3 regions of the Enterobacter bugandensis genome follow, and region 2 is predicted to be linked to each of the others. Evidence: predicted binding sites of a transcription regulator. Region 2 holds the regulator's gene; each other region holds the start of a gene.
What was found. Region 2 encodes CRP, which controls carbon source genes, mostly activating them, when cyclic AMP is high. Its sites were predicted from a motif close to ATGTGANNNNNNTCACAT; they were not measured.
Positions count from the first base shown of each region.

Region 1: a site for CRP is predicted at 2,002-2,019, ahead of focA (formate transporter FocA). Genes of this name have one in related genera too.
Region 3: a site for CRP is predicted at 6,621-6,638, ahead of epd (erythrose-4-phosphate dehydrogenase). Genes of this name have one in related genera too.

Region 1 is NZ_LT992502.1:1,626,400-1,637,209, forward strand. It holds gene pflB (formate C-acetyltransferase) at 1-1,034, opposite strand, end outside; gene focA (formate transporter FocA) at 1,086-1,943, opposite strand; gene ycaO (30S ribosomal protein S12 methylthiotransferase accessory factor YcaO) at 2,350-4,110, opposite strand; gene DG357_RS07850 (DUF421 domain-containing protein) at 4,238-4,930, shown strand; gene serC (3-phosphoserine/phosphohydroxythreonine transaminase) at 5,093-6,181, shown strand; gene aroA (3-phosphoshikimate 1-carboxyvinyltransferase) at 6,251-7,534, shown strand; gene cmk ((d)CMP kinase) at 7,720-8,403, shown strand; gene rpsA (30S ribosomal protein S1) at 8,515-10,188, shown strand; gene ihfB (integration host factor subunit beta) at 10,359-10,646, shown strand.
Region 2 is NZ_LT992502.1:4,300,194-4,311,003, reverse strand. It holds gene ppiA (peptidylprolyl isomerase A) at 1-310, shown strand, start outside; gene DG357_RS20970 (putative adenosine monophosphate-protein transferase Fic) at 418-1,002, shown strand; gene pabA (aminodeoxychorismate synthase component 2) at 1,033-1,596, shown strand; gene argD (bifunctional acetylornithine/succinyldiaminopimelate transaminase) at 1,683-2,903, shown strand; gene DG357_RS20955 (YccS/YhfK family putative transporter) at 2,900-4,987, opposite strand; gene crp (cAMP-activated global transcriptional regulator CRP) at 5,045-5,677, opposite strand; gene DG357_RS20945 (OsmC family protein) at 5,989-6,393, shown strand; gene DG357_RS20940 (phosphoribulokinase) at 6,460-7,329, opposite strand; gene DG357_RS20935 (YheU family protein) at 7,360-7,578, opposite strand; gene DG357_RS20930 (hydrolase) at 7,575-8,597, opposite strand; gene DG357_RS20925 (ABC transporter ATP-binding protein) at 8,709-10,613, opposite strand; gene kefG (glutathione-regulated potassium-efflux system ancillary protein KefG) at 10,746-10,810, shown strand, end outside.
Region 3 is NZ_LT992502.1:3,887,918-3,898,727, forward strand. It holds gene argP (DNA-binding transcriptional regulator ArgP) at 1-332, shown strand, start outside; gene DG357_RS18765 (oxidative stress defense protein) at 376-1,107, opposite strand; gene argO (arginine exporter ArgO) at 1,200-1,835, opposite strand; gene mscS (small-conductance mechanosensitive channel MscS) at 1,981-2,835, opposite strand; gene fbaA (class II fructose-bisphosphate aldolase) at 3,022-4,101, opposite strand; gene pgk (phosphoglycerate kinase) at 4,194-5,357, opposite strand; gene epd (erythrose-4-phosphate dehydrogenase) at 5,407-6,426, opposite strand; gene tkt (transketolase) at 6,752-8,743, opposite strand; gene loiP (metalloprotease LoiP) at 9,015-9,773, shown strand; gene DG357_RS18805 (OprD family outer membrane porin) at 9,984-10,810, shown strand, end outside.

The DNA of each region.
Region 1 (10,810 bases), 2.7 Mb from region 2:
TCAACGCCCATACCACCGATTGATTCGGTTGCCCAGATTGGGTCACCAGAGAACAGTTCATCATATTCTGGGGTACGCAGGAAGCGAACCATACGCAGTTTCATGACCAGGTGGTCAATCATTTCCTGAGCGTCTTGCTCGGTGATTTTACCTGCTTTCAGGTCACGTTCGATGTACGCATCCAGGAAGGTGGATACGCGGCCGAAGGACATTGCTGCACCGTTCTGAGACTTAACAGCGGCCAGGTAGCCGAAGTAGGTCCACTGAATAGCTTCCTGAGCGTTGGTCGCAGGACCAGAGATATCACAGCCATATTTAGCCGCCATCTCTTTGATCTGACCCAGCGCGCGGTGCTGTTCAGCAATTTCTTCACGCAGACGGATAGTCGCTTCCAGGTTTACGCCGTTTTCCAGGTCAGACTGCAGGGAAACGAACTGCGCGTATTTGTCTTTCATCAGGAAGTCGATACCGTACAGCGCAACGCGACGGTAGTCACCGATGATACGGCCACGGCCATAGGCATCTGGCAGACCGGTCAGAACGCCAGATTTACGGCAGTTCAGAATGTCTTTGGTATAAACATCGAATACGCCCTGGTTATGGGTTTTGCGGTATTCGGTGAAGATTTTTTTCAGCATTGGATCCAGCTCGCGGTTATACGCTTTGCAGGAACCTTCAACCATTTTGATACCACCGAACGGGATGATGGCGCGTTTCAGTGGTGCTTCAGTCTGCAGACCAACAATTTTCTCAAGGGCTTTGTTGATGTAACCAGCATCGTGAGAAGTGATGGTGGATGCAACGGAGGTGTCAAAATCAACTGGCGCGTGAGTGCGGTTTTCCAGTTTAACGCCTTCCATTACGCTGTCCCACAGCTTGGTGGTCGCGTCAGTTGCGCCAGCCAGGAAGGATTCGTCACCTTCATACGGGGTATAGTTTTTCTGAATGAAGTCACGGACGTTGACTTCATTCTGCCAGTCACCTTTCGCAAAACCTTCCCAGGCTGTGGCTAACTTTTCATTAAGCTCGGACATGTAACACCTACCTTCTTAAGTGGATTTTTTATTTACTGCCTGAGACAACCATTAATGATGGTCGCCGCCACGCAGGTAAATGACCCAGTATGTCAACCCAACTAACAGACCCCCACCGATAATGTTCCCGATAGTGACGGGGATCAGGTTATCAGTAATGAAATTCATAATAGTCAGGTGAGAGAAACTTTCCGGGGATGAACCAACTGCGGTCCAGAACTCCGGGCTTGCAAAGTTGCGGATAACAATCCCCATCGGGATCATGAACATATTCGCAATACTGTGCTCGAAGCCGCTGGCAACAAACATCGCAACCGGCAGAACCATAATCATGGCTTTATCCATCAGGCTACGGCCAGAGTAGCTCATCCAGACCGCCAGGCAGACCATCAGGTTTGCGAGGATGCCGAGAGCAACGGCTTCGATAAATGTGTGATGCATTTTGTGGTCAGCGGTTTGCAGGACATTAAGCCCCCAGCCACCGTTGGCGGTCATATACTCGCCAGAGAGCCACATCAACAGAACAAAGAGCAGACAGCCAATCAGGTTACCAACGTAGACGTTAAGCCAGTTGCGCGCCAGTTGACCCCAGGTAATTCTTCCGCTGGCTTTCGCCACAACAATCAGCACCGTTGAGGTGAAGAGGTCGGCGCCGCAAATGACGCAGAGAATCAGACCCAGTGAGAAGCAAATGCCGCCAATCAGTTTGGCCATGCCGAAAGGCATTCCGGCAGTACCGGTGGTGGCGGTGATGTAGAAGACGAAAGCGATAGAGATGAACACACCAGCGGTGATCGCCAGATAGAACGTCTTCATCGGGTGTTTCGTTGCTTTATAGACACCCGCTTCTTCGGCAACTTTTGCCATCGCGGCGGGGAGTAAAAGATCAAAAGGGTTGTCAGCTTTCACACTAACTCTCTCTTTATTAAGTCGGCGACGAGATACTAACAAAGCATTATAGAAGAGAAATTGATATAGATCATATCTCGCCTGGCTTATAGGCCCGCAGTATGTATGGTTTTACAACAAATGCGGTGTAAGTATTTGATTATCCGTATAAAAATAAATTTTAAAAGTTATGAAAAGAGTTGAATTTTTTCGTTCGGCCCCCTTCGAAACAGTTAATTAATATGGAGTATTTACCATAAAAAGTAACAATAAAGCCCAGGCAAATATTATTATATTTACCCGTGTTTAACTTTATTATTACAATCAACAATCATTGCCGAAGAGAATAAAAAACGGGGCAATGAAATTGCCCCGTAATATAGCCCAGACGATTGAATACGCCTACTGCCGTTAATGTTATATGCGCTTATTTTGACCAGTAAGCGGCTTTTGCTCTCTGCAGCTTTTCATAGGCCTTCAGCAGAGACTGATGCGCCGGGAAGGCTTTCAGATCGCTGTCAACCGCCTGCAGACCGTAGAACGGCTCTTCACCGCTCAGCGCCGCGCTGGCGGCTTCAACCGCTTCAGCACCGTACATACGTACAAAAGCGTTCAGGTACTGCAGTGGCTCGCGATCGTCTTCCTGCGCAAGCAGCAGCAGGGTTTGCAGGCAGCGGTAATAGTTGGTGCGCTCGGCGGAGAAGACCGACTGGTTAAACTCCATGGTCCATTCTGTCCAGGCCAGAGCCTGATCCAGATCGCCGCCCGCGAGGGCCAGCATCGCTTTCAGTTCACCGATGCGCAGCGTGTACCAGCCGTTGTCTTTCCCGGTCGCCAGACCCAGCAACTCGCGCACGCGGGTAAAGTCATCGTGGCCTTCATCGTCCAGTTGGGCTATCAGGTTGAGATAATCTTCTTTTTCCCACTCGCTGCCCGGCAGGGAGAGTAGGGTTTCACGCAGGTGCGCGCCCATGCTGTTGTTTGCGAGCCACAGATCTTCCGCCGGGTAGATATCGGACATGCCAGGTACGATGATGCGGCACGCGTAAACGCCCAGGTGTTCGTAGTCGGCAATGTAGACTTCCTGATCTTCGGCGTCGAAGATTGCCATCAATGTAGCGAACTCTTCTTCGGTGGTACCGGCAAAGCTCCAGTCCACGAACGGATAGTCCGCGTCCTGCTTGAACATATCCCAGGAGATCAAACCGCTGGAGTCGATGAAGTGGGTTTCGAGGTTGGTGTGCTCGGCTACTTCTTCATCGTCAAACGTTGGCGGGGTGAATACGTCGAGATCTTTCAGGCTACGGCCCTGCAGCAGCTCGGTCACGGTACGCTCCAGCGCCACGCCGAAGTCAGGATGCGCGCCAAAGGAGGCGAAGCAGGTTCCGTTAGTCGGGTTAAACAGCACGACGCAGATAACCGGATATTTACCGCCCAGCGAGCCGTCATACGCAAAGATTGGGAAACCTTCCGCTTCCAGTTTGGCGATGGATTCCACCACGCCCGGGTAGCGCGCCAGCACGTCTGCCGGAATTTCAGGCAGGCTGATGGATTCGGCAATAATGCGGTTTTTGATATGACGCTCGAAGACTTCAGAGAGACCCTGTACGCGCGCTTCATTGCGGGTGTTACCGGCGGACATACCGTTAGACACATACAGGTTGCCGACGATGTTCATCGGGATATAGACGGTCTGCTCGTCAGACTGACGGGTGAACGGCAGGGCGCAGATCCCACGCTCTTCATTCCCAGACTGCAGATCGATCAGCATGCTGGCGGTCAGTTCGTTTTCCGGATCGTAGAAGGCACGCAGACGGCCATCCAGAATGCCTTCCGGCAGTTCATCGTCTTCGGTCAGCGGGAACCATTTTTCGTTCGGATAGTGAACGAACGGGCCGTTGGCGATGGTTTCACCCAGCCAGAAGTCAGCGAAGAAGTAGTTGGTGGACAGACGCTCAAAATACTCACCCAGCGCAGAGGCCAGTGCCGCTTTTTTCGTCGCACCTTTACCGTTGGTAAAGCAGAGCGCGCAGTCTTTGTCGCGAATGTGCACGGACCAGACGTGAGGCACCGGGTTCAGCCAGGAGGCTTCTTCGATGTTAAAGCCCAGGTCGGTCAGTTTCTGCTGGAAGCGAGCGATGGAATCTTCCAGAGCGGCGTCTTTGCCGGGGATAAACGTTTGAGTCATGGCGTTCACTTTTATCGTACGTAAAGCGCGCAATGATACGGGTTTTGCGTGACGGGTGCTATCTCCGACGAAAATAAATGGCTGAGCTATGCTTAGTAGCAGTAACTGACTGTTAAGGCATAGAAAAATGAAAGCATTTGATCTCCAGCGGATGGCGTTTGATAAAGTTCCACCTGAATTTCTGGGCGAAGTGGCGCTGCGCAGCCTGTATACCTTCGTACTCGTCTTCCTGTTTCTCAAAATTACCGGTCGTCGTGGCGTTCGTCAGATGTCTCTGTTTGAAGTGCTGATCATCCTGACGCTGGGCTCGGCGGCGGGGGACGTCGCGTTTTATGACGACGTGCCGATGGTGCCGGTGTTTATCGTTTTTGTTTCCCTCGCCTTGCTTTACCGGCTGGTGATGTGGCTGATGTCAAAAAGTGAAAAGCTGGAAGATCTGCTTGAAGGGAAACCGGTCGTTATTGTCGAGGACGGTCAGCTGGCCTGGGAAAATGTGCAAAGCGCCAATATGACCGAGTTTGAGTTCTTTATGGAGCTGCGCCTGAATAGCGTTGAACAGCTCGGACAGGTGCGGCTGGCGATCATGGAAACCAATGGGCAAATCAGCGTCTATTACTATGCTGACGACGACGTTAAGCCCGGCCTGTGTATCCTGCCGGATATGTTAGTAGAACGGTTCAGGGTGATACCTGAAACCGGGGAGTATGCATGTATAAAATGTAGTCATGTTGTGGGGATGCATGCGGGCGATCATCAATTATGCCCTCGTTGTGCAAATCCGGAATGGACAAAGGTTAGCCGGGCTAAACGCCTCGTCTGACAGCGATTTTGTCGGTTTTGTGACGACGAGGCGGCAGATTGTTTTGTGTGACGAAGGGCACATTTCCCCGGTCATAAGTTTTAGACATTGCGGCGCGTGTCACTGAATGATAAAACCGATATCCACAGTTATAACTTATGGCTTTTAGCGTGGTGAGGGGAAATGGCTCAAGTCTTTAATTTCAGTTCAGGTCCGGCAATGTTACCGGCAGACGTACTCAAACAGGCTCAACAGGAGCTGTGTGACTGGAACGGTCTGGGTACGTCGGTGATGGAAATCAGCCACCGGGGTAAAGCGTTTATTCAGGTGGCGGAAGAGGCAGAAAAGGATTTTCGCGATCTGCTGAACATTCCCTCGAACTACAAAGTATTGTTCTGCCATGGCGGTGGACGCGGTCAGTTTGCGGGCATCCCGCTCAATCTGCTGGGCGACAAAACCACCGCTGATTACGTCGATGCCGGCTATTGGGCAGCCAGTGCGTTAAAAGAAGCGCACAAATACTGCACGCCGAACGTTATCGACGCCAAAGTGACCGTTGACGGTCTGCGCGCCGTGAAGCCGATGAGCGAGTGGCAGCTGTCTGACAACGCCGCGTATCTCCACTACTGCCCGAACGAAACCATCGACGGCATCGCCATTCACGAAGAGCCAGGCTTTGGCGACAATGTCATTGTGACGGCGGACTTCTCTTCAACCATTCTGTCCACTCCGCTGGACGTCAGCCGCTACGGCGTCATTTACGCAGGTGCTCAGAAAAACATCGGTCCTGCTGGGCTGACTATTGTCATCGTCCGTGAAGACCTGCTGGGGAAAGCCCATAAGTCCTGCCCGTCAATTCTTGATTACACCGTCCTGAATGACAACGACTCCATGTTCAACACCCCACCTACGTTTGCCTGGTATCTCTCCGGCCTGGTCTTCAAATGGCTGAAGCAAAACGGCGGCGTGGCGCAGATGGACAAGATCAATCAGCAGAAAGCCGAACTGCTGTACGGCACGATCGACAAGAGCGATTTCTACCGTAACGATGTGGCGAAAGCGAACCGTTCGCGCATGAACGTACCGTTCCAGCTGGCAGACAGCAGCCTGGACAGCGTGTTCCTGGAAGAGTCGTTCGCGGCGGGTCTGCACGCGCTGAAAGGCCATCGTGTGGTGGGCGGGATGCGTGCTTCCATTTATAACGCCATGCCGCTGGAAGGGGTTAAAGCCCTGACCGATTTCATGATCGACTTCGAACGTCGTCACGGTTAATTTGCTGTTTTTCACCCCCGCAGCTTTGCTGCGGGGTTTTTATTATGTTGAGTTGAGAGTTTAGTTTTCATGGAATCCCTGACGTTACAACCTATCGCGCGGGTAGATGGCACCATCAATCTGCCTGGTTCAAAAAGTGTCTCGAACCGCGCTCTGCTGCTGGCAGCTCTGGCAAACGGCACCACCGTCCTCACCAACCTGCTGGACAGCGATGACGTGCGCCATATGCTCAATGCGCTGAAAGCGTTGGGCGTTCATTACACACTCTCTGACGATCGCACCCGCTGCGAAGTGACCGGCAACGGCGGCGCGCTGCAGGCGAGTGAGGAGCTTGAGCTGTTTCTGGGTAACGCGGGTACCGCGATGCGTCCGCTGGCGGCGGCCCTGTGCCTCGGGAGCAATAACATCGTGCTGACCGGCGAGCCGCGCATGAAGGAGCGTCCGATCGGCCATCTGGTAGATGCCCTGCGTCAGGGCGGCGCGCAGATTGAGTATCTGGAGCAGGAAAATTACCCGCCACTGCGTCTGCGCGGGGGCTTTACCGGCGGTACCGTCGAGGTTGACGGCAGCGTCTCCAGCCAGTTCCTGACGGCGCTGCTGATGACCGCGCCGCTGGCCCCGCAGGATACGGTTATCACGATTAAAGGTGAGCTGGTCTCCAAACCGTATATTGATATTACGCTGCATCTGATGAAAACCTTCGGCGTTGAGGTTGAAAACCAGTCTTATCAGCGCTTTGTCGTGCGTGGGGCGCAGCAGTACCAGTCGCCGGGCAACTACCTGGTTGAAGGCGATGCTTCATCCGCATCCTATTTCCTTGCCGCTGGCGCGATTAAAGGCGGTACGGTAAAAGTGACCGGCATTGGCCGCAACAGCGTGCAGGGCGATATTCGTTTTGCTGACGTGCTGGAAAAAATGGGCGCGGTTGTCACCTGGGGGGATGATTTCATCTCCTGTACCCACGGTGAGCTGAACGCCATCGACATGGACATGAACCATATCCCGGATGCGGCGATGACCATTGCCACGGCGGCGCTGTTTGCCAAAGGCACCACCACGCTGCGCAACATTTATAACTGGCGCGTAAAAGAGACGGACCGCCTGTTCGCGATGGCAACCGAGCTGCGTAAAGTCGGCGCTGAGGTAGAAGAGGGCGAAGATTACATTCGCGTTACCCCTCCGGCAAAACTGAACTTTGCTGAAATCGGGACCTATAACGATCACCGTATGGCGATGTGTTTCTCGCTGGTGGCGCTGTCCGATACCCCTGTGACCATTCTCGATCCGAAATGTACGGCGAAAACCTTCCCGGACTATTTCGAACAGCTGGCGCGCATTAGCACCCTGGCATGATGAAGTCTTGCCGCATCACCTGATGCGGCATTTCCTTACGCTTCCTGACGATCTTTCCCGCTCATTTCTTCTACACTCTGCTTCTATCATTCCGTAATTTGCACGCAAAGGTAACAGTTGCGCACGTTGGCGCGTATAATGCGCGGCGTTCATGTTAACGGTATGCCTTATTTAAGGAGAAAAAGATGACGGCAGTTGCCCCGGTAATCACCATTGATGGGCCGAGTGGCGCAGGGAAAGGTACTCTGTGCAAAGCGATGGCGGAAGCATTGCAATGGCATCTTTTAGATTCGGGAGCAATCTATCGCGTGCTGGCGCTGGCTGCGCTGCATCATCACGTGGATGTCGCCTCTGAAGAAGCGCTGGTACCGCTGGCTGCGCATCTGGATGTGCGTTTTGTTTCTACCGATGGCAACCTGGAAGTGATCCTGGAAGGGGAAGATGTGAGCGGTGAAATCCGTACGCAGGAAGTCGCTAATGCGGCCTCCCAGGTGGCGGCTTTCCCACGCGTTCGCGAGGCGTTGCTGCGTCGCCAGCGAGCGTTTCGTGAAGCCCCGGGTCTGATCGCTGATGGACGCGACATGGGAACCGTAGTCTTCCCTGATGCGCCAGTAAAAATCTTCCTTGACGCCTCTTCGGAAGAACGTGCTCAACGCCGTATGCTTCAGTTGCAGGAAAAGGGGTTTAGTGTTAACTTTGATCGCCTTTTATCCGAGATAAAAGAGCGCGATGACCGCGATCGTAACCGCGCCGTCGCACCGCTTGTTCCTGCAGAAGATGCATTAGTTCTGGATTCAACCAGTTTAACTATTGAGCAAGTGATTGAAAAAGCGCTACAATATGCGCGCCAAAAACTGGCACTCGCGTAATCGCGACCGATTTAGCAGTACCCCCGCTGCAATGGATTGACGGCGGGTATGTGAAACAACCCCATCCGGCACGGAGCCAGGTGGACGTTAATATTAACCTGAAGATTAAACATGACTGAATCTTTTGCTCAACTGTTTGAAGAATCCTTAAAAGAAATCGAAACCCGTCCGGGTTCCATCGTTCGCGGTGTTGTTGTTGCTATCGACAAAGACGTAGTACTGGTTGACGCCGGTCTGAAATCTGAGTCCGCCATTCCGGCTGAGCAGTTCAAAAACGCCCAGGGCGAGCTGGAAATCCAGGTTGGTGACGAAGTTGACGTTGCTCTGGACGCAGTAGAAGACGGCTTCGGCGAAACCCTGCTGTCTCGTGAGAAAGCTAAACGTCACGAAGCATGGATCACGCTGGAGAAAGCTTACGAAGAAGCTGAAACTGTGGTCGGTGTTATCAACGGCAAAGTTAAAGGTGGCTTCACTGTTGAGCTGAATGGTATTCGTGCGTTCCTGCCAGGTTCACTGGTAGACGTTCGTCCAGTCCGTGACACCCTGCACCTCGAAGGCAAAGAGCTTGAGTTCAAAGTAATCAAGCTGGACCAGAAGCGTAACAACGTTGTTGTTTCCCGTCGTGCCGTTATCGAATCCGAAAACAGCGCAGAACGCGATCAGCTGCTGGAAAACCTGCAGGAAGGCATGGAAGTCAAAGGTATCGTTAAGAACCTCACTGACTACGGCGCATTCGTTGACCTGGGCGGCGTTGATGGCCTGCTGCACATCACCGACATGGCGTGGAAACGCGTTAAGCACCCAAGCGAAATCGTGAACGTGGGCGACGAAATCACTGTTAAAGTGCTGAAGTTCGACCGCGAGCGTACTCGTGTATCCCTCGGCCTGAAACAGCTGGGCGAAGATCCATGGGTAGCTATCGCTAAGCGTTACCCAGAAGGTACTAAACTGACTGGTCGCGTAACCAACCTGACCGACTACGGCTGCTTCGTTGAAATCGAAGAAGGCGTTGAAGGCCTGGTGCACGTTTCCGAAATGGACTGGACCAACAAAAACATCCACCCATCCAAAGTTGTTAACGTTGGTGATGTAGTGGAAGTGATGGTTCTGGATATCGACGAAGAACGTCGTCGTATCTCCCTGGGCCTGAAGCAGTGCAAAAACAACCCATGGCAGCAGTTCGCGGAAACCCACAACAAGGGCGACCGTGTTGAAGGTAAAATCAAGTCTATCACTGACTTCGGTATCTTCATCGGCCTGGACGGCGGCATCGATGGCCTGGTTCACCTGTCTGACATCTCCTGGAACGTTGCAGGCGAAGAAGCAGTTCGTGAATACAAAAAAGGCGACGAAATCGCTGCAGTTGTTCTGCAGGTTGACGCAGAGCGTGAGCGTATCTCCCTGGGCGTTAAACAGCTCGCAGAAGATCCGTTCAACAACTGGGTTGCACTGAACAAGAAAGGCGCAATCGTAAACGGTAAAGTGACTGCAGTTGACGCTAAAGGCGCAACCGTAGAACTGGCTGACGGCGTTGAAGGTTACCTGCGCGCTTCTGAAGCTTCACGTGACCGCGTTGAAGATGCCACTCTGGTTCTGAACGTAGGCGACGACGTTGAAGCTAAGTTCACCGGTGTTGACCGTAAGAACCGTGCAATCAGCCTGTCTGTACGTGCTAAAGATGAAGCTGATGAGAAAGATGCAATCGCAACTGTTAACAAACAGGAAGATGCAAACTTCTCTAACAACGCAATGGCTGAAGCTTTCAAAGCAGCTAAAGGCGAGTAATATCAGGTTCTCAGCATCATTTGAGCTGTAACGCATTTACAGCGCGAAGGATGATGAGCAGACTTGACAGATTGCAGGATTCGTCCTGTAATCAATAACAAAGGGCGGCTACGGCCGCCCTTGTTTAATGAGCTGTTCAGCTAATTGGTTTGAAAGGAACCGGAGGAATCATGACCAAGTCAGAATTGATTGAAAGACTTGCCAGTCAGCAACCGCATATCCCTGCCAAGGCAGTGGAAGATGCCGTAAAAGAGATGCTGGAGCATATGGCCTCCACTCTTGCCCAGGGCGAGCGCATTGAAATCCGCGGTTTCGGTAGTTTTTCTCTGCACTATCGTGCTCCACGTACCGGGCGTAACCCGAAAACTGGTGATAAAGTCGAGCTGGAAGGGAAGTACGTTCCACACTTTAAGCCGGGTAAAGAACTGCGCGATCGCGCCAATATTTACGGCAACTGAGTTTAGCCAGCCGGTTAAACTGGGTTCGAAAGAAAGCACCTGCGGGTGCTTTTTTTGTTTCCGTCACTTTCATTCTGAAGGTGTCTCGCATTTTAAGTTGCGTTTTCTGCAACGCGCTAAAAACCTTGCAGCGCTTGCTGTAGATTGCATTTTTCACACCTGAC
Region 2 (10,810 bases):
GCAGCAGAAACAGCCTAACCCACCCATCAAAAACGAAGCGGACAACGGCCTGCTGAACAAGCGCGGCACCATCTCCATGGCGCGCACGGCGGATAAAGACAGCGCCACCAGCCAGTTCTTCCTCAACGTGGCGGATAACGCTTTCCTCGACCACGGCCAGCGCGACTTCGGCTATGCGGTCTTCGGTAAAATTGTGAAAGGGATGGACGTGGCGGACAAAATCTCTCAGGTTCAGACACACGATGTCGGTCCATACCAGAATGTGCCGTCTAAGCCAGTGGTGATTCTCTCCGCGAAAGTGCTGCCGTAATCGTTCTCCCACACGGGCATATCCTGCCCGTGTCTTTCAGCCCTCCCTGCGAAAGCGCGTTTTGCTGCTTATACTTGTGGCAAACGGACTATTCAGGGAGGCGTTAAGTGAAAAAACTCACCGATAAGCAAAAATCCCGTCTCTGGGAGCAACAGCGTAACGTCAATTTTCAGGCCAGTTGTCTCCTTGAAAAAGGTAATGGTCCTTCAGAGCCCGGCATTGAGACGCTGGAGCTTGGGCCTTCAGCGCCCGGGCTACCGCATCTGTGCCTCATTCATCGCCATCTGTATCACAGAGAGATGAAGCAGGCAGGCGAATTCCGTACCGACGATATTTTTAAGGGTGACATTCCCTTCTGCCATTTTGAGTACATCGAGACGATGGGTAACGAACTGATGGCGGCGCTGGAAAGTGATAAGTATCTTGTGGGTCTTGAAAAAGCGGCGTTTGTTGAAAAAGTGAGCCATTACTACTGTGAAATCAATATGCTGCATCCCTTTATGCGCGGTAATGGCATTGCTCAGCGCGTCTTCTTTGAGCAGCTGGCCATCCACGCGAATTACGCGCTGGACTGGCGGGATATTGATCCCGAGCAGTGGGTGGCGGCGAACCGAAGCGGTGCCACGGGCGATTTGACCGCGCTGAGCGCTATCTTTGCCAAAGTAGTGAGCGAAGCGCGGGAATCTGAGTAGAATAGGGCGGCATTTTTTTCGGGAGCCGCCATGATTCTGCTGATTGATAACTACGATTCCTTCACCTGGAACCTTTACCAGTATTTTTGTGAACTGGGTGCAGAGGTGGTTGTCCGCCGCAACGACGAACTCAGCCTGTCTGATATTGAGACGCTGGCTCCGCAGAAAATCGTCATTTCGCCGGGGCCGTGTACGCCATCGGAATCGGGCATTTCTCTGGAGGTTATTCACCACTATGCCGGCAGGCTGCCGATCCTGGGCGTCTGTCTCGGTCATCAGGCGATTGCCCAGGCATTTGGGGCTACCATCGTGCGTGCCGCGAAAGTGATGCACGGCAAAACCTCGCCGGTCACCCACACCGGCACGGGCGTATTCACAGGGCTCAATAACCTGTTAACCGTGACGCGCTACCATTCGCTGGTGATTGACCCACCGACGCTGCCCGACTGCTTTGACGTGACCGCCTGGAGCGATACGCAGGAGATCATGGGGATTCGCCACCGCGAGTGGGATCTCGAAGGCGTCCAGTTCCACCCTGAAAGTATCCTCAGCGAGCAGGGGCACGCACTGCTGGCAAATTTCCTCAATCGCTGAATATCTGTTGCCTTGCTGTGAGTTTTTATGCATATTTTGTGATTATATTTTCACAATGAATGTGACATAAAATGGATGGGCATGACATGGCAACTGAACAACCAGCAATTACCCGCGCGACATTCGATGAAGTGATTCTGCCGATTTATGCACCGGCTGAGTTTATCCCGGTGAAGGGGAAAGGCAGCCGCGTCTGGGATCAGCAGGGCAAGGAGTATGTGGATTTCGCGGGCGGTATTGCGGTCACGGCGCTGGGCCACTGCCATCCTGCGCTGGTGGACGCGCTGAAAACCCAGGGTGAAACCCTGTGGCACACCAGCAACGTGTTCACCAACGAACCTGCGCTGCGCCTGGGCCGCAAGATCATTGATGCCACGTTTGCCGAGCGCGTGCTGTTTATGAACTCCGGCACCGAAGCCAACGAAACCGCCTTTAAGCTGGCGCGCTACTACGCAACTACGCGCCACAGCCCGTACAAAACTAAAATCATCGCCTTCCATAACGCCTTCCACGGGCGCTCCTTCTTTACCGTCTCCGTTGGCGGCCAGCCGAAGTATTCCGACGGCTTCGGTCCGAAACCAGCCGACATTATCCACGTGCCGTTTAACGATCTGCACGCGGTGAAAGCGGTGATGGACGACCACACCTGCGCGGTGGTGGTGGAGCCGATTCAGGGCGAAGGCGGCGTGACCGCGGCAACCCCGGAATTCCTGAAAGGGCTGCGCGAACTGTGCGACGAACATCAGGCGCTGCTGGTGTTTGATGAAGTGCAGTGCGGGATGGGGCGTACCGGAGAGCTGTTTGCCTATATGCACTACGGCGTGACGCCGGATATTCTGACCAGCGCCAAAGCGCTCGGCGGCGGTTTTCCGGTGAGTGCGGTACTGACGACGCAGGAGATTGCCTCTGCGTTCCACGTCGGGTCTCACGGCTCGACCTACGGCGGTAACCCGCTGGCGAGCGCCGTGGCGGGCGCCGCGTTCGACATCATCAACACGCCAGAGGTGCTAAACGGCGTTAGCGCGAAACGCGAGCTGTTTGTGCAGCATCTCCAGCAGATTAACAATAAGTACGACGTATTCAGCGAGATCCGCGGCATGGGGCTGCTGATTGGTGCGGAGCTTAAGCCGCAGTACAAAGGCCGCGCGCGCGATTTCCTGCACGCAGCCGCCCACGAAGGCGTCATGGTGCTAAACGCTGGGCCTGACGTGATGCGCTTTGCGCCGTCGCTGGTGGTGGAAGAGAAAGATATTGAAGACGGGTTAACCCGCTTTGCCGCGGCGGTCGAGAAGATCGTAAAAGGCTAATACTCGGTTCGCTTTAACCGCCGGGTTAACCAAATGCCGTGATGCGGGCGCTGACGCCATGCCACCGACGAAATGGTGTGCATGGTGTTCAGATGTCCCAGCACGCGCTGCAAATGCTGCTCCAGGGTGCTCATCGGGCCGTGGGTCAGCGTCTCCGGTGCCTCCAGAATGTTCGAATCCCCCGACTCGCCCGGCGCGTCATACTCCAGACGCTGCTGACACCGCTGCAACGCAATTTCACAGGACTGCAAATAGCGCTGCGCCAGATCCGGCGTCAGCATTGTGTGTTCGCGCGCCAGCGTGGTCATGGCGTTAATGTGCTCGACGATAAACTGGCTGTGCGTGACCCACAGCTTCATATCGGCAAGATAGTGTGAGTTAAAGCCCGGCTCCTGCATCGCCTGGTTGAGCGAGTTAAACAGGGCGTTGTGCGCCTGGTTGACCTTCATCCGCTGATACGCCAGCGGGGAAGGCTGCGGATCGTCGCTCAGGATCAGACGAATGGCCTGCTGATCGGCCTCCAGCGCGTCGTGGGCGTTCTGCCTCAGCAGCCCGCTCTGCCACTGCGGCCACAGCCAGACCATGCCCCCAAAGGCGATCAGGCAGCCGATCAGCGTGTCGATCAGGCGGGCAACGATGAACTGTTCGCCGTTAAGCGTCAGCAGCTGCAGGGTATATACCGCCGTCACCGTAAAGCCCACCATCGCCCAGCCGTAGTTTTTGCGAATGATTAGATAGCTTACCAGGGTGACCACCAGCATCCCTGCCAGGGTATAGCCCTCGGGCACGTGAAAATGCAGCGTCACGCCCGCAATAATCAGCCCCGCCATCGTGCCGCCTGCCCGGTGCAGAATGCGCACCCGCGTGGCGCCATAGCCGTTCTGGGTAACAAACAGCACGGTCATTAAGATCCAGTACGGTTTCGGCAGGTGGAGCGCCATGCCCATCAGGCTGGCGATACTGAGCATGACGCTAATCCTTGCAGCGTTGCGCAGAGCGGAAGATTTCAGAGACAGGTAGCTTCTCAGCGCCGGCAGCAGCGGCAGACGTTTCTGTTTATCCGCCATCAGGTCACGGGAATAAAGCGGGCGCTGGGTGCGCAGCACGCGGGCGATGCGGCTGAAGTGCCAGGCGGCAAACTGGCCGACCGGGTTATCCGGGTGCTGACGGGCGATTTTCTCCAGCGCGCCGAGCTGTTTGTCCATGTTAAAGCGCGTGGGGTAGCGGTGGTAGAGAATATCATCGGCCAGCACCCGCAGGCGCGCGGAGACGGTTTGTGCGTTCCAGCGGATCACCGCTTCGGCATGGCTGCGCTCAACCAGCTTTTGCACCTCCTGCGGGTGGTGAAGGCTAACGGAGATATGCTCCTGAAGATCCAGCCCCACCTGAAAGGTGCGCAACAGCCGTTTATATTCGTGGTTCTTGTTGGCGGCGAGCATATGCAGCTGCTGATAGCATTGGCTTATCAGGTCTACCACCTTTTGCTGGCGCGTCAGCAACGGCGGTAAGGATTTTTCCGGATCCGTATGCTGGGTGAGCAGAGTGTATTTGGCTTCACAGTAATCCGCAAGCTGCACGTAGAGCAGGCTCAGAGATTCGCGCAGCGGCTGCTCCCGCCACAGCCAGAACCAGAACCAGTTAAACAGCCCGTACCACAGCGTGCCGAGGGCGTAGATCAGCAGCGGCTCCCACACGGGCATATTACCGGCGAGGCTCAGGGTGAAGATGGCCGCAATGAGTGACGCGGGAAGCAGACGGGCATGGAGCGAGCTGATTTCGGCGGTGACGCCGAGGGTCATCGCCAGCACGGTCAGGATCAGCGGCAGGGGAATATCGCGAGCCAGCAGAAGCTGCACCGCGAGGCTACAGCCAGCAAACAGCGAGCCGCCAATTATCAGACGTTTGAAAAAGCGTTTATGGGGCGTGTCCAGACCGGCAATGTTGCAGCAGGCGGGGACGAGAGAAAACAGCAGGCCCTGCTGAAGATGTCCCAGGATCAGGCCCACGGCCACGGGAAGACATAGCACCAGCGTTTGTCGTAGTGCGTAGTTAACTTCCGGGTGATAGATCAGCCTGCGCCACATGGGGAATAGAGACAAAAACGGCGTGACACCTTGCGATGGCACGCCGTTTAGGCAGGATTAACGGGTTCCGTAAACCACGATGGTTTTACCGTGGGCGGAGATCAGGTTTTGATCTTCCAGCATTTTCAGAATACGGCCCACCGTTTCGCGGGAGCAACCGACGATCTGACCGATTTCCTGACGGGTAATTTTAATTTGCATGCCGTCCGGGTGGGTCATCGCGTCTGGCTGTTTCGCCAGGTTCAGCAGAGTCTGCGCGATACGGCCAGTCACGTCCAGGAAGGCGAGGTTACCCACTTTCTCTGACGTCACCTGCAGACGGCGCGCCATCTGGGAAGAAAGACGCATCAGGATGTCAGGGTTTACCTGAATCAACTGACGGAATTTCTTATAAGAAATTTCAGCCACTTCACATGCTGTCTTTGCGCGAACCCAGGCGCTACGTTCCTGGCCTTCTTCAAACAGGCCCAGTTCACCGATAAAATCGCCCTGGTTCAGATAGGAAAGGATCATCTCTTTGCCTTCCTCATCTTTGATCAGCACTGCCACCGAGCCTTTGACGATGTAATACAACGTTTCCGCTTTTTCACCCTGGTGAATCAGCGTGCTCTTCGATGGGTACTTATGAATGTGGCAATGAGACAAGAACCATTCGAGAGTCGGGTCTGTTTGCGGTTTGCCAAGCACCATGCGCTGTTATCCTCTGTTATAAGCTGTCACCAGAGTCATCAGATGCATCCGGACTCTGGGGTTGCAATCGAATTCTTACCCATACCCTGGGAAGTCGGCTGTCGTAACGTTTCGCAGCCAGTAAAGTTTGATGTCCTCTGCATACATGTGTAACGTCAATGTATTACTGTAGCATCCTGAGTGTTTTAGCATAGCTTTTGCCGCGTGTCTCCTGGTGTCTCGCTTCAGCATGATGCAGGTCGCCTTCCATTGCGAGAAATGTAACGCACGCGTAATCTGTCACCAAAAATGCAACGTTGGAGTTAATGAATATGCAAGCGCGCGTGAAGTGGGTTGAAGGTTTAACGTTCCTGGGCGAGTCCGCATCAGGACACCAGATTTTGATGGATGGTAACTCCGGCGATAAAGCTCCAAGCCCAATGGAAATGGTGCTGATGGCGGCAGGCGGATGCAGCGCGATCGACGTGGTGTCGATTCTGCAAAAAGGCCGTCATGACGTGACGGATTGCGAGGTTAAACTCACCTCAGAGCGTCGCGAAGAGGCGCCACGCCTGTTCACCCACATTAATCTGCACTTTGTTGTCACCGGGAAAGAACTGAAAGACGCGGCGGTCTCACGCGCGGTGGATCTCTCTGCGGAGAAATACTGCTCTGTGGCGTTAATGCTGGAGAAAGCGGTAAAAATCACCCATTCGTATGAAGTGATCGAGGCTTAATTATTGGGGCATCGTGCGTGTTGATGCCCTCACCCTAACCCTCTCCCACGGGGAGAGGGAACATGTTCACGCGATCTGCTTCCCTTCCATCAGTCGCTCCACCAGCGGCGTCATGATCAGCTCCATTGCCAGCCCCATTTTTCCACCGGGAACCACTAACGTATTCATGTGGGAAATAAACGAGCCCTGCAGCATCGCCAGCAGCCAGGGGTAATCAATGCCTTCAAGATTGCGGAAGTGGATCACCACAAAGCTCTCATCCAGCGACGGGATGCTTTTCGCCGCGAACGGATTGGAAGTGTCCACGGTCGGCACGCGCTGGAAGTTAATGTGCGTGCGGGAGAACTGCGGCGTGAGATAGTTGATGTAATCTTCCATGGAGCGCACCACCGAGTCCATTACCGCCTCGCGCGAATGGCCGCGCTCGCTCATGTCGCGCGTCAGCTTCTGGATCCACTCCAGGTTAACGATCGGCACCACCCCGACCAGCAGATCCACATGGCGCGCCACGTCGTGCTGAGGCGTAACAACGCCGCCGTGCAATCCTTCATAAAACAGCACGTCGGTGGGTTCCGGCAGCGGTTGCCAGGGGGTAAAGGTGCCCGGCACCTGGTTCCAGGGTACGGCTTCGTCGTAGGTGTGCAGATACTTACGGGACTGCCCGGTACCGCTCTGACCGTATTCGCGGAAGGTTTGCTCCAGCAGGCCGAAATCATTGGCTTCGGGGCCAAAGTAGCTGATGTGTTTACCCAGATCGCGCGCCTTGCGGATCGCCATGTCCATCTCAGGCCGCGTATAGCGGTGAAAGCTGTCGCCTTCGACCTCCGCCGAACGGAGATTCAGCTGGGCGAAAATCTTGCGAAAAGCGAGGCTGGTGGTGGTGGTTCCCGCACCACTCGACCCCGTAACGGCAATAATGGGATGTCTGGCAGACATAGCAACTCCCTGACGGAAAAGGTTGGAAGATCAGCCGTGAAACGCGTTGCGGGGCATGATATTGACCGTCTCATGCAGTTCTGACCACACCAGCACCACGTCGCCGCTTTTCAGCTGGCGTTTTACATCGTTGACCTTTTGCTCAAGCGAACGCTCATGTTCACCATAATCGGTGCCTTCGCGTAATACAAAGCTTTCAATCAGATTATCGAGCGTTTCGGGAGCCAGATCCTGCCAGGGAATGATCATTTTGCACCATCCAGATAAGGAGTCAGCCAGTCAGGAATGCGCGCTTCCAGCCACATTTTCGGCCTGCGCAGCGTGCCGCCGATGAACCCCACGTGGCCACCATGTTCGGTCAGCTGGTAGTGAACGTTGTCAGGCAGGAATTCCTGCGCGGGAATAGAGTGATGATCCATGAACGGGTCATCTTTGGCGTGAATAATCAGCGTCGGCTGCGTGATTTTGCTGAGCAGCGGCATGGCGCTGCACTGTCGGTAATAGTCGATAGCATCGGCGAAGCCGTGAATTTTGGCGGTGATCAGATCGTCGAATTCGCGGATGCAGCGTACCTTTTTCAGCTGGCGCAGGCTTACCGGCAGGGTATCCGGATAGGCCTTCAGCTTTCGCGCCGCGTTGGCTTTCAGCAGGTTGAGCAGATAGCGCTGATAGACGCGGGAAAAGCCTTTTTCCATGTGGTAGCTGCACTGCTCCAGCATAAACGGTGCGGAGACAATCACTGCTGCATTCAGCGGTACGCTGTCGCCCTCTTTGGCCAGCAGACAGGCGAGCATATTACCGCCCAGCGAGTAGCCCACGGCGGCCGTTGGCGCGGCGCCATAATTTTCCCGCAGCCAGTGCAGAAACCACGTGCCATCTTCGGTTTCACCCGAGTGATAAATGCGTTTCTGACGATTCGGCTCGCCGCTACAGCCGCGAAAATGCATCACCACGCCGAGCCAGCCGCGCGCTTTGGCGGCCTCAATTAACCCATGCGCATACGGACTGTGCAGGCTGCCTTCTAAACCGTGAAAAACCACCAGACGCGGCTTATGAAGAGCCTGTTCCGGCGCTTCGCTCCAGGCGAGATCCAGAAAATCACCGTCCGGCAGATCGAGCCGTTGCCAGTGCGGAGTGAACTGGACCTTGCGGCGGATCAGCCGCGGCAGCATGGTCTGCAAATGGCAGTTGGTCACGCCGCGCATGGGCACGAACTCGGTGCTGTCTTCGGCTGTAATGTCGAAGTCTGATGGAATGATTTGGGTCATAAGGACGATGCTGATTCTTGTCAGAAATTCACTATACTTTCCGAATTGTACCCCGTTTAGCCTGGATTTCCGAACCAGAGATAGATTCCGTTCTCACAACGGGGTAAAAATTCAGTCTGCCTGCAGCATCGCTTCCAGCTGTTCCTGGGCATCCAGCCATGCCATTTCGCACTCTTCGAGGCTGGATTTGGCTTTCGCCTGCGTTTGCAGACAATCCGTTAGCTCCGCTTTACGGCTCTGATCGTACAGGTCGCTGTCGCCCAGCTTCTCTTCGACGGCGGCAAGCGTGGCGTTGAGCTTTTCCATCTCTTTTTCAAGACGGGCAATCTCTTTACGCAGCGGCTGGGTCTGGGTGCGCAGTTCCGCTTCGCGGCGCTTCTGGTCTTTACGCGACTGTGCGCTGTTGACGTTGTCTTTCGCTGACTCTTCCGGCTGGTTTTCCTGCTTTTGTACGTCCGTCAGCCACTGCTGGTAATCTTCAAGATCGCCGTCGAACGGTTCGACTTTGCCGCCGTGTACCAGGTAGAGATCGTCGGTGGTGGAGCGGATCAGGTGGCGATCGTGCGACACGACAACCAGTGCGCCTTCGAACTCAATCAGCGCTTCGGTCAGCGCCTGACGCATGTCGAGATCCAGGTGGTTGGTCGGTTCATCGAGCAGCAGCAGGTTGGGTCTCTGCCAGACGATCAGCGCCAGCACCAGACGGGCTTTTTCGCCGCCCGAGAAACGCTCGGTGTTTTCGGTCACCTTATCGCCCTGGAAGCCGAAGCCGCCGAGGTAGTCGCGCAGTTTCTGCTCCATTTCCTGCGGCGCAAGACGCGCCAGATGCTGAATCGGGGATTCATCCGCGCGTAAAAATTCCAGCTGATGCTGGGCGAAATAGCCAAGCTTAATGCCCTTCGCCAGGCCGATTTCACCGCTGGTTGGGTTAAGCTCGCCCGCGAGCAGCTTAATTAACGTTGATTTACCGGCGCCGTTGCGCCCCAGCAGGCCAATGCGCGAACCCGGCACCAGGTTAAGCTTGATAGAGTCGAGGATGATGCGATCCCCATAACCAGCGCTGACCTTTTCCATCTTCAGAAGCGGGTTCGGCAGGCTTTCCGGCGCGCGGAAGCTGAAGTGGAACGGGTTATCCACGTGTGCCGGGGCGATCATCTCCATGCGTTCCAGCATTTTAATGCGGCTCTGGGCCTGCTTGGCTTTTGACGCTTTAGCTTTGAAGCGATCCACGAAGCTCTGCAGGTGCGCCACGCGTTGCTGTTGGCTTTCATACATCGACTGCTGCTGAGCAAGGCGCGTCGCGCGCTGGCGCTCGAAGGAGCTGTAGTTGCCGGTGTACTCGAACATGGTTTGCTGTTCGATATGAATGATTTTATCCACCACCGGATCGAGGAAGTCGCGGTCGTGGGAGATGAGAATCAGAGTGCCCTGATAGCTCTTGAGCCACTTCTCGAGCCAAATAACCGCATCGAGATCGAGGTGGTTGGTCGGTTCATCGAGCAGGAGCAGGTCTGAGCGGCAGATCAGCGCCTGCGCCAGGTTGAGGCGCATGCGCCAGCCGCCGGAGAAGTCGCTTACCGGGCGTTCAAGCTGTTCATTGCTGAAGCCCAGGCCGTGCAGCAGGCTGGAGGCGCGGGAGCGAATGGTCCACGCGTCGATGGCGTCCAGCTTGCCGTGAACGGTAGCGATGGCGTGACCGTCGTTGCGCTCGTTGGCCGCGTTGAGTTCCGCTTCGAGCTTACGGTATTCGCGATCGCCGTCGATAACATAGTCGAGTGCCGGTTCGCTCAGGGCTGGCGTCTCCTGGTTTACCCACGCGAGCTGCCAGTTCCCCGGGAAGGTAAAGTTACCGCCATCCGCGCTAATCTCGTTTTTCAGCAGCGCCAGCAGGGTGGATTTACCGCAGCCGTTTTTGCCGACCAGACCCACTTTCTGGCCCGGGTTGATGGTAGCAGTGGCGTTATCCAGCAGGACGCGCACGCCGCGACGAATTTGTAACGAGGAGAAAACAATCATAGAAGCGCCGTATGTTCCGACTATGTTAATTTGTCATTATGATAATGTAAGGTGTGGGCCATTTTCCCCACCGGGCCGCCATGGTAGCCCAAAACGACAACAATACACAAAAACAGAACCGGGAGGGGAGTGATGTCTCAGACAGCGAAAGTGCTGCTGCTGTATGCCCATCCGGAATCTCAGGACTCGGTGGCGAA
Region 3 (10,810 bases), 410 kb from region 2:
AGGCGCCTGCCGTGGCGTTCGACCATCTGGACGATATGCACCAGGCGTTTTTGCAGCAAAACTTCGACCTGCCGCCGGGCAGCGTGCCGTGTCATATCGTTAACTCGTCCGAAGCCTTTGTGCAGCTGGCGCGTCAGGGCACCACCTGCTGCATGATCCCGCATTTACAGATTGAGAAAGAGTTGAAAAGCGGTGAGCTGATTGACCTGACGCCGGGGCTGTATCAGCGCCGGATGCTCTACTGGCACCGTTTTGCGCCAGAAAGCCGCATGATGCGCAACGTGACTGATGCGCTGCTGGCGTTTGGACATAAGGTGTTGAGACAGGATTAAAATGAAAAGCCGGGTGGAGGCTACGCCTTACCCGGCCTATTGATTATTGTGCAGGTTTCGGCTGTGCTGCAACGGGTTCCAGCTGGAACACCACATCAACCTGATCGTCGAACTGAATCGTTGGCTGCTCGTAGGTTTCCTGAGCAGAAACCGGCGCGGCGTCCGCCTTCATCATCCGAACCATCGGGCTTGGCTGGTAGTTAGAGACGTGGTAACGCACGCTGTATACCGGGCCAAGCTTGCTCTTGAAGCCAGACGCCAGCTGTTCCGCCTGATGAATGGCATCATCAATCGCCGCTTTACGCGCTTCGTCTTTGTATTTCTCCGGTTGCGCAACGCCCAGCGACACGGAACGGATTTCGTTCAGTCCGGCCTTCAACGCGCCGTCCAGCAGAGAGTTCAGCTTGTCCAGCTGACGCACGGTCACTTCCACAGTGCGCACGGCGCGATAGCCTTTCAGGATACTTTTGCCGTTCTGGTAGTCGTAATCGGGCTGGGTACGCAGGTTCGCAGAGCTGATGTCTTTTTTAGCAACACCGTTCTGTTCCAGGAAAGAGAGATATTGCGCAACACGATCGTCTGCCTGTTTTTTGGCGGAAGCGGCATCTTTTGCCGCCACGTTCACTTCAATTGCCAGGGTTGCAACATCCGGTACCGCGTCCACGCTTGCGGTGCCTGACGTGACGATGTGCGGGCCATCCGGCAGTTCACTTGCCTGCGCCGACACCGCACCGAAACTTACTAATGCCGCGAGGGCCATCACTTTAAACTTCACTGTCATTCCTCCATGTTGCGAAGAGTGCCCCATCAACAGGGCTCATGCCAGCAAGCTTAGCGGGTCTTGCTCAGTTGTCCATAAGACAAGGATTAGTTGAACAATTCCTGGACGTGGTGAATGCCCTCTTTTGCCAGTTGAAAAGCAATAAACCACATCACCAGCCCCACCAGGGTATTAATAATGCGCTGGGCTTTGGCAGTCCGCAGACGAGGCGCCAGCCATGCCGCCAGAATGGCGAGACCGAAGAACCAGAGGAAAGAGGCGCTGACCGTGCCGAGCGCAAACCAGCGTTTCGGCTCAACGTCCAGCTGTCCGCCCAGGCTGCCCAGCACTACGAAGGTGTCGAGGTAGACGTGCGGGTTAAGCCAGGTGACCGCCAGCATGGTGACGATAATCTTCCAGCGGCCCTGCTTCATCACTTCGGCACTTGCCAGCTCAATGTTGCTGCTCATCGCCGTTTTCAGGGCACCGAATCCGTACCAAAGCAGAAACGCCACGCCGCCCCAGGTCACCAGCGCCAGCAGCCAGGGGGACTGCATCAGCAGCGCGCTGCCGCCAAAAATGCCGGCGCAAATCAGCAGCAGATCGCTCACCGCGCACAGCAGGGCAATCATCAGATGATACTGGCGGCGAATGCCCTGATTCATCACGAAGGCGTTTTGCGGGCCGAGCGGAAGGATCATGGCCGCACCTAAGGCAAGCCCTTGAAAATAATAAGATAGCATGACGATTTTCTCGCAGTGTTGTTCTGGAGGCTGACTATACTGCGCGAATCACATTAGAGGAAATGGATAATATTAATTGGGTATTAGCGGAGCTTATGAAAGTAAAGCCCGGTGGCGCGAGCGCTTACCGGGCCTACGGGTGACGTTATTCTGCTTCTTTGACTTTTTTGACGTTTACGTCCATCTGCGGGTAAGGGAAGCTGATGCCGTTGGCGTCGAAATCGCGCTTGATGCGCTCCAGCACATCCCAGTAAACGTTTTGCAGATCGCTGCTTTTGCTCCAGATACGCACCACGAAGTTAATAGAGGAAGCACCCAGTTCGTTCAGGCGAACCGTCTGCTCGCGGTCCTTCAGAATGCGGTCGTCAGAGGCGATGATATTTGCGATCAGCGACTTCACCTGATCGATATCGGAATCATACGCCACGCTGATGATGAGCTCGTTACGACGCACCGGCTCGCGGGAGAAGTTAATGATATTGCCCGCAATGATTTTCCCGTTCGGTACCACCACAATACGACCATCGACGGTACGCAGGGTGGTAGAGAAAATCTGTACCTGCAACACGGTACCGGCGATGCCGCCAAGGTCAACATATTCACCGGAACGGAACGGACGGAAAGTCACCAGCAGTACGCCCGCCGCCAGGTTTGAAAGCGAGCCCTGCAGTGCCAGACCAATGGCCAGACCGGCGGCACCAAGAACGGCAATCACGGAGGCGGTTTGCACCCCAACACGGCCCAGCGCGGCAATCAGCGTGAAGGCGATAATGCCGTAGCGCACCAGTGCAGAGAGGAAGTCAGCCACCGTGGCGTCAATGTGTCGTGCGACCATCACACGGTTGACGGCGTTCGACACGATACGCGCCACGATCATCCCGACGATGATGATGGCAATCGCCGCGACAATGTTCACGGCATAGCTCAGCAGCAGGGCCTGGTTGCGCACCAGCCAGTTGCCGGCGTTATTGATGCTGTCTACAACATCGAGTTGTTCCATTTATTCTTCCTTTTGTTAAACCAAAACACAAAATCCATCCCCCATGGAGACAGGCAGGTCAGTAAAGGGTAAACAAAAAGCACCGGCTTTGCCAAACAGATCACAAAAACAGGTATTGCAGAATATTGAAAAAGCATAAAAAAAGGCCCGCATTTGCGGGCCTTCTGATGCTGTTAGCAGTTCAAATTACAGAACGTCGATTGCGTTCAGTTCTTTGAAAGCCTGCTCCAGACGGGTCACCATGGACGTCTGAGCAGCGCGCAGCCATACGCGTGGATCGTAGTATTTCTTGTTCGGCTGGTCTTCGCCTTTCGGGTTGCCCAGCTGGCCCTGCAGGTAAGCTTCGTTCGCTTTGTAGTACTGCAGGATACCGTCCCAGGTTGCCCACTGGGTGTCGGTATCGATGTTCATTTTCACTACGCCGTAGCTTACGGAGTCTTTGATTTCCTGAGCAGAAGAACCGGAACCGCCGTGGAAGACGAAGTTCAGGCTGTTGTGCGGCAGGTTGTGTTTCTTAGACACGTATTCCTGAGAATCACGCAGGATGGTCGGGGTCAGAACCACGTTACCTGGCTTATAAACGCCGTGTACGTTACCGAAGGACGCTGCAATGGTGAAGCGCGGGCTGATTTTGCTCAGCTCGGTGTAAGCGTAATCAACGTCTTCTGGCTGGGTGTACAGGGCAGAAGCGTCCATGTGGCTGTTGTCCACGCCGTCTTCTTCACCACCGGTGCAACCCAGTTCGATTTCCAGGGTCATGTCCATTTTGGCCATGCGCGCCAGGTACTTAGAGCAGATTTCGATGTTTTCGTGCAGTGACTCTTCAGACAGGTCGATCATGTGAGAAGAGAACAGTGGCTTACCGGTTGCCGCGAAGTGTTTTTCACCCGCGTCCAGCAGACCGTCGATCCACGGCAGCAGTTTCTTCGCGCAGTGGTCAGTGTGCAGGATAACTGGAACACCGTAGTGTTCAGCCATCTGGTGAACGTGGTGCGCACCAGAGATAGCACCCAGGATAGCAGCACCCTGAGGAATGTCAGTTTTCACGCCTTTACCTGCGATGAACGCAGCGCCGCCGTTAGAGAACTGAACGATAACCGGTGCTTTAACTTTTGCAGCGGTTTCCAGTACGGCGTTGATGGAGTCGGTACCTACGCAGTTAACTGCTGGCAGAGCGAAGTTGTTTTCTTTAGCTACCTGGAACACTTTCTGTACGTCATCACCAGTGATAACGCCAGGTTTTACGAAATCAAAAATTTTAGACATGTTGCTTAGTCCTGTATCTTCGGCCGTTAGAAAAGGTGCGAGCTCTTAAAAGCGCGCTGAAAATTGGGCAGGTTTCCCTGCCCTTGAATGGCTTACTTCTTAGCGCGCTCTTCGAGCATTGCTACTGCTGGCAGTACTTTGCCTTCCACGAATTCGAGGAATGCGCCGCCACCAGTGGAGATGTAGGAGATCTTGTCAGCGATACCGAACAGGTCGATTGCTGCCAGGGTGTCACCACCGCCTGCGATAGAGAACGCTTCGCTGTCTGCGATTGCGTTAGCCACGATTTCAGTCCCTTTGCGGAAGTTCGGGAATTCGAACACGCCAACAGGACCGTTCCACAGGATAGTTTTTGCGTTTTTCAGGATTTCAGCCAGTTTCTGTGCAGAAACGTCGCCCAGGTCCAGAATCTGCTCTTCGTCTTTGATGTCGTTTACAGATTTCAGGGTCGCGGTTGCGGTTTCGGAGAACTCGGTCGCCACGCGAACGTCAGTTGGAACCGGGATATCACAGGTACCCAGCAGGCGTTTGGCTTCGTCAACCAGGTCTGCTTCGTACAGGGATTTACCCACGTTGTGGCCCTGAGCGGCAACGAAGGTGTTCGCAATACCACCGCCAACGATCAGCTGGTCAGCGATTTTAGACAGGGAATCCAGAACGGTCAGTTTGGTAGACACTTTAGAACCACCAACGATAGCGACCATTGGGCGAGCAGGTTCTTTCAGTGCTTTACCCAGTGCTTCCAGTTCGTCAGCCAGCAGAGGACCCGCACACGCGACGTCTGCGAATTTACCGATACCGTGGGTAGATGCCTGCGCACGGTGCGCAGTACCGAATGCATCCATCACGAATACGTCGCACAGTGCAGCGTATTTTTTGGACAGGGTTTCGTCGTCTTTCTTTTCGCCTTTGTTGAAGCGAACGTTTTCCAGAACAACCAGCTCACCTTCGGCAACGTCTACGCCGTCCAGGTAATCTTTCACCAGGCGAACCGGGTTGGACAGTTTGTCTTTCAGGTAATTAACAACCGGCAGCAGAGAGAACTCTTCGTTGTACTCGCCTTCAGTTGGACGGCCCAGGTGGGAGGTGACCATCACTTTAGCGCCCTGCTTCAGAGCCAGTTCAATGGTTGGCAGAGATGCACGGATACGCGCGTCGCTGGTCACTTTGCCATCTTTAACCGGTACGTTCAGATCGGCACGGATGAAAACGCGTTTACCTGCCAGATCCAGATCGGTCATCTTAATTACAGACATGGTGAATCCTCTCGTTGATTCTTAAAGTTTTGCAAGCGCAAGGTGCGCTCTACCTGAAACCTTTTGCGGCCATGGCTAACGTGGTGTCGAGCATTCGGTTAGCAAAGCCCCATTCGTTATCACACCAGACCAGCGTCTTGATAAGGTGCGCACCACTGACTCGCGTCTGCGTGCCATCCACGATGGCGCTGTGCGGGTCGTGGTTAAAATCTACTGAGACCAACGGTAATTCCGTATAGTCAACTATACCATGAAATGCTCCCTGTGCCGCTTTTTGCAGCAACAGGTTGACTTCACAGGCTTTTACCGGTTTTTTCACCGTCACGCTAAGATCGATTGCGGTGACGTTTATCGTCGGAACACGCACGGCAATCGCTTCGAAACGGTCATTAAACTGCGGGAAAATTCGGGTGATCCCTGCAGCCAGTTTCGTGTCCACCGGAATGATTGACTGGCTCGCCGCGCGAGTGCGTCGTAAATCCGAGTGATAGGCGTCGATAACCTGCTGATCGTGCATGGCGGAGTGAATCGTGGTTACGGTGCCGGATTCAATGCCATACGCATCGTCTAACAGTTTGATGACCGGAATAATGCAGTTGGTGGTGCAGGAGGCGTTGGAAACAATGCGGTGCTCGGCTTGCAGCTCATGCTGGTTGACGCCAAACACGACGGTCGCGTCGAGGTCGTTACTTCCGGGATGAGAAAACAGGACTTTTTTCGCGCCTGCTGTCAGATGCGCTTCGCCGTGTTCGCGGTTGCCATACACACCGGTACAGTCAAGCACGACATCTACACCCAGTTCACGCCAGGGTAGCCCGGAAATGCTGTTCTCATGCAGCACACGAATAGCGTCATCACCCACAAAAAGCTGATCTCTTTCCTGGCGCACATCCCAGGCGAAGCGTCCGTGGCTGGTGTCATACTTCAATAAATGCGCCATGCCAGCAGCATCCGCCAGTTCATTGATTGCCACCACGGTGATTTCCGCCCGACGTCCGGATTCATACAAAGCACGAACCACATTACGCCCGATGCGACCGAAGCCATTAATCGCTACGCGTACGGTCATAGATCTCCTGCAAAGCAATCCCTGAGTTTGAGGTGGCTGAAAGAGTAATCCAGCGACGCCCGAAGGGGAATCTTTGCTATCACAAACTGCGATTGATTGGTCAATTGTCGAACATTTAATCGACTGAAACGCTTCAGCAAGAATAAGCGAATCGGGGAATAAAAGGAATGTCTGTCCAGATGAATAAGCGAGCTATATGACTTGCGTCACATTTTCGTTGGAATAATGACGCAAAAAAAGCCGGGTAAGCGCTAGCGCTTACCCGGCCTACTTTTGAGCCATTTGTAGGCCCGGTCAGCGTAAGCGCCACCGGGCAAAACGGCGATTACAGCAGCTCTTTCGCCTTAGCGACAACGTTCTCAACGGTGAAGCCGAACTCTTCGAACAGCTGTTCTGCCGGAGCAGACTCACCGAAGGTGGTCATACCGACGATAGCGCCGTTCAGACCCACGTATTTGAACCAGTAGTCAGCAATACCCGCTTCCACCGCCACGCGAGCGGAAACCGCTTTAGGCAGTACGGATTCACGGTAAGCCGCATCCTGCTTGTCGAACGCATCGGTAGACGGCATGGAGACCACGCGCGCCTTCACGCCTTCGGCAGTCAGTTTTTCCCATGCAGCTACAGCCAGTTCAACTTCAGAACCGGTCGCGATGAAGATCAGCTCAGGCTGGCCCGCGCAATCTTTCAGCACGTAGCCACCGCGGGCGATGTTTGCCAGCTGCTCAGGGGTACGCTCCTGCTGCGCCAGGTTCTGACGGGAGAGGATCAGCGCGGTCGGGCCGTCCTGACGCTCAACGCCGTATTTCCACGCCACCGCAGATTCAACCTGGTCACATGGACGCCATGTGCTCATGTTCGGGGTTACGCGCAGGGAAGCTACCTGCTCTACCGGCTGGTGAGTTGGACCATCTTCGCCCAGACCGATGGAGTCATGGGTATAGACCATCACCTGACGCTGTTTCATCAGCGCAGCCATACGCACGGCGTTACGTGCATATTCCACGAACATCAGGAAGGTAGAGGTGTACGGCAGGAAACCACCGTGCAGAGCGATACCGTTCGCGATAGCGGTCATACCGAATTCACGTACACCGTAATGGATGTAGTTACCGGCAGTGTCTTCGTTGATTGGCTTAGAACCAGACCACAGGGTCAGGTTAGAAGGCGCCAGGTCAGCGGAGCCGCCCAGGAATTCCGGAAGCAGCGGACCGAACGCTTCAATCGCATTCTGAGATGCTTTACGGCTGGCGATTTTTGACGGGTTCGCCTGCAGCTTCGCGATGAATTCGTTGGCTTTCGCGTCGAAGTCAGACGGCATACCGCCTTTCATACGACGGGTGAATTCAGCCGCTTCCTGTGGGAACGCCTTCGCATAGGCAGCGAATTTCTCGTTCCAGGCCGCTTCTTTCGCCTGGCCCACTTCTTTAGCATCCCACTGAGCATAGATCTCAGACGGGATTTCGAAGGCAGGGTGTTTCCAGCCCAGTGCTTCACGGGTCAGTGCGATTTCCGCGTCGCCCAGCGGTGCGCCGTGGGAGTCATGGGTGCCCGCTTTGTTCGGAGAACCGAAGCCGATGATGGTTTTGCACATCAGCAGGGACGGTTTATCGGTGACTGCGCGAGCTTCTTCTACTGCACGTTTAATCGAGTCAGCATCGTGGCCATCAACACCACGCACAACGTGCCAGCCGTAGGCTTCGAAACGTGCCGCGGTGTCGTCGGTGAACCAGCCTTCAACGTGACCGTCGATGGAGATACCGTTGTCGTCGTAGAACGCCACCAGTTTGCCCAGCTTCAGGGTACCAGCCAGGGAGCACACTTCGTGAGAAATGCCTTCCATCATGCAGCCGTCGCCCAGGAAAGCGTAGGTGAAGTGGTCAACGATGTCATGGCCAGGACGGTTGAACTGCGCCGCCAGGGTCTTCTCGGCAATCGCCATACCCACAGCGTTAGCAATGCCCTGACCCAGCGGGCCGGTGGTGGTTTCTACGCCAGCGGTGTAGCCCACTTCCGGGTGACCTGGAGTTTTGGAGTGCAGCTGACGGAAGTTTTTCAGCTCTTCGATTGGCAGATCGTAGCCGGTGAGGTGCAGCAGGCTGTAGATCAGCATAGAGCCGTGGCCGTTAGACAGCACGAAACGGTCGCGGTCAGCCCATGCCGGGTTCTGCGGGTTGTGGTTAAGGAAATCACGCCACAGGACTTCGGCGATATCAGCCATACCCATAGGGGCACCCGGGTGGCCGGATTTGGCTTTCTGTACTGCGTCCATGCTCAGCGCACGAATAGCATTAGCAAGCTCTTTACGTGAGGACATTTTAACTCCAGATCGGACTGTTAAAGGCCATGCCCTTGACGACAGCGCGTTTTGGGCTACGCCGGAAAAAAGTGCCAACAATGTAACCCAAGCCGCAGGGCATGTACATGGACCATTCTTTTGCAGCTTAAGAAATCTCTGGATCATGCTCGCATGTTGCGCAATCTGCTCGCCCGCGCCTGTAGATATTCCTTATACTTATCCCGCCCCGGCTTCGTTGCGGGGGCACTTTTCGGATTTTATTCAGTTTAACGAGTACGGAAGCAACCTCATGAAAATGCGTGCAATAGTGCTGGCCCTGGGTACAACGCTCGTGCTGAGCGGCTGTCAGAATATGGACTCTAACGGTCTGATGACCTCAGGTGCAGAAGCCTTTCAGGCCTACTCCCTGAGCGACGCGCAGGTTAAAGCGCTGAGCGATCAGGCCTGTAAAGATATGGACGGAAAAGCCACGCTTGCGCCGGCTGACAGTACCTACACACAGCGTCTGAATAAGATTGCTTCCGCGCTCGGCGATAACATCAACGGCCAGCCGGTGAACTACAAGGTTTACATGGCGAAAGACGTCAACGCCTTCGCGATGGCTAACGGCTGTATCCGCGTCTACAGCGGGCTGATGGATATGATGACCGACAACGAAGTGGAAGCGGTTATCGGCCATGAAATGGGTCACGTTGCGCTCGGCCACGTGAAGAAAGGGATGCAGGTTGCCTTAGGCACCAACGCCATTCGCGCGGCGGCGGCCTCTGCGGGCGGCATCGTTGGCAGCCTGTCCCAGTCGCAGCTTGGTGACGTAGGTGAAAAACTGGTTAACTCCCAGTTCTCGCAGCGTCAGGAGTCCGAAGCGGACGACTACTCCTACGATCTGTTGCGCAAACGCGGTATTAATCCATCCGGTTTAGCCACCAGCTTCGAAAAGCTGGCAAAACTGGAAGCGGGTCGCCAGAGCTCCATGTTTGACGATCACCCGGCCTCAGAAGCGCGCGCGCAGCATATTCGCGACCGAATGGCCGCTGACGGAATTAAATAATTTTGAAAGGAGGCAATTTTGCCTCCTTTTTATTTCGCATGAATTGCTAACTAAATCGCACGTATCGGTAACACCTCTGAAAGCCCCGTCAAATCTACCCTTTCCGGCTGAAACGCCTGGTCACATATTTATTGCAATCGTTAATCTTTCCGGTAATTATCAAACTCGCAGTAATTCAATTTAATATATTAAGACAGAGACGTTCCCTCCGTGAAAAAAGAATTATCGTTAATTGCTTTAAGTTTATTCGCCGCATTACCCGCCGCTGCAAGCCAGCAATCTGACAGCAAGGGTTTTATCGACGACAGCCATTTAGACCTGTTTTTACGCAATGCGTATATCAGCCGTGACTACCATCAGGGCCAGCAGGATAAAGCCGAATGGGGTCAGGGGATCATCGCCACCTTTGAATCCGGCTATACCGAAGGGCTGGTGGGCTTTGGCGTGGACGGCATCGCGCAGTACGGCGTGCGCCTGGACGGCGGTCGCGGCAAGAGCGGTGCGGGCGGTATCGACTTCTTTAAACAGGAAGACGATGGCCGGGCCAAATCCGATTTAGCGAAATTTGGCGCTACCGCCAAAATGCGGATCTCGAATACCGTGCTGAGCTACGGTAACCAGCGTCCTGAACTGCCTATCGTTAACGCCGACAGCTCCCGCCTGCTGTTTGAAAGCTACACCGGTGCCATGCTGACCTCGAAAGAGATCGACGGCCTGGAAGTGAACGTCGGTTATTTCACCGACGAGCAGCGTAAAAGCGACGACCGCCACGACAGCGGCCTGAAAAGCCTGACTTTCGGTGGCGCAAGCTACCAGTTCAACGACCAGTTCAGCGGCGCGCTATACGCCTCTCATAACGAAGAGGTGATGAACAAACAGTACCTGGGGCTGAATTTCAAACAGCCGTTCAGCACCGGGCAGCAGCTGGTGCTCGACTTTAACGGCTATAACTCGCGTCTGGATCAGGGCTACGCTGACAGCCTCAACACTGGCCGCAGCAACACCATCTGGAGCCTGGCGGCGAGCTACATCTGGGA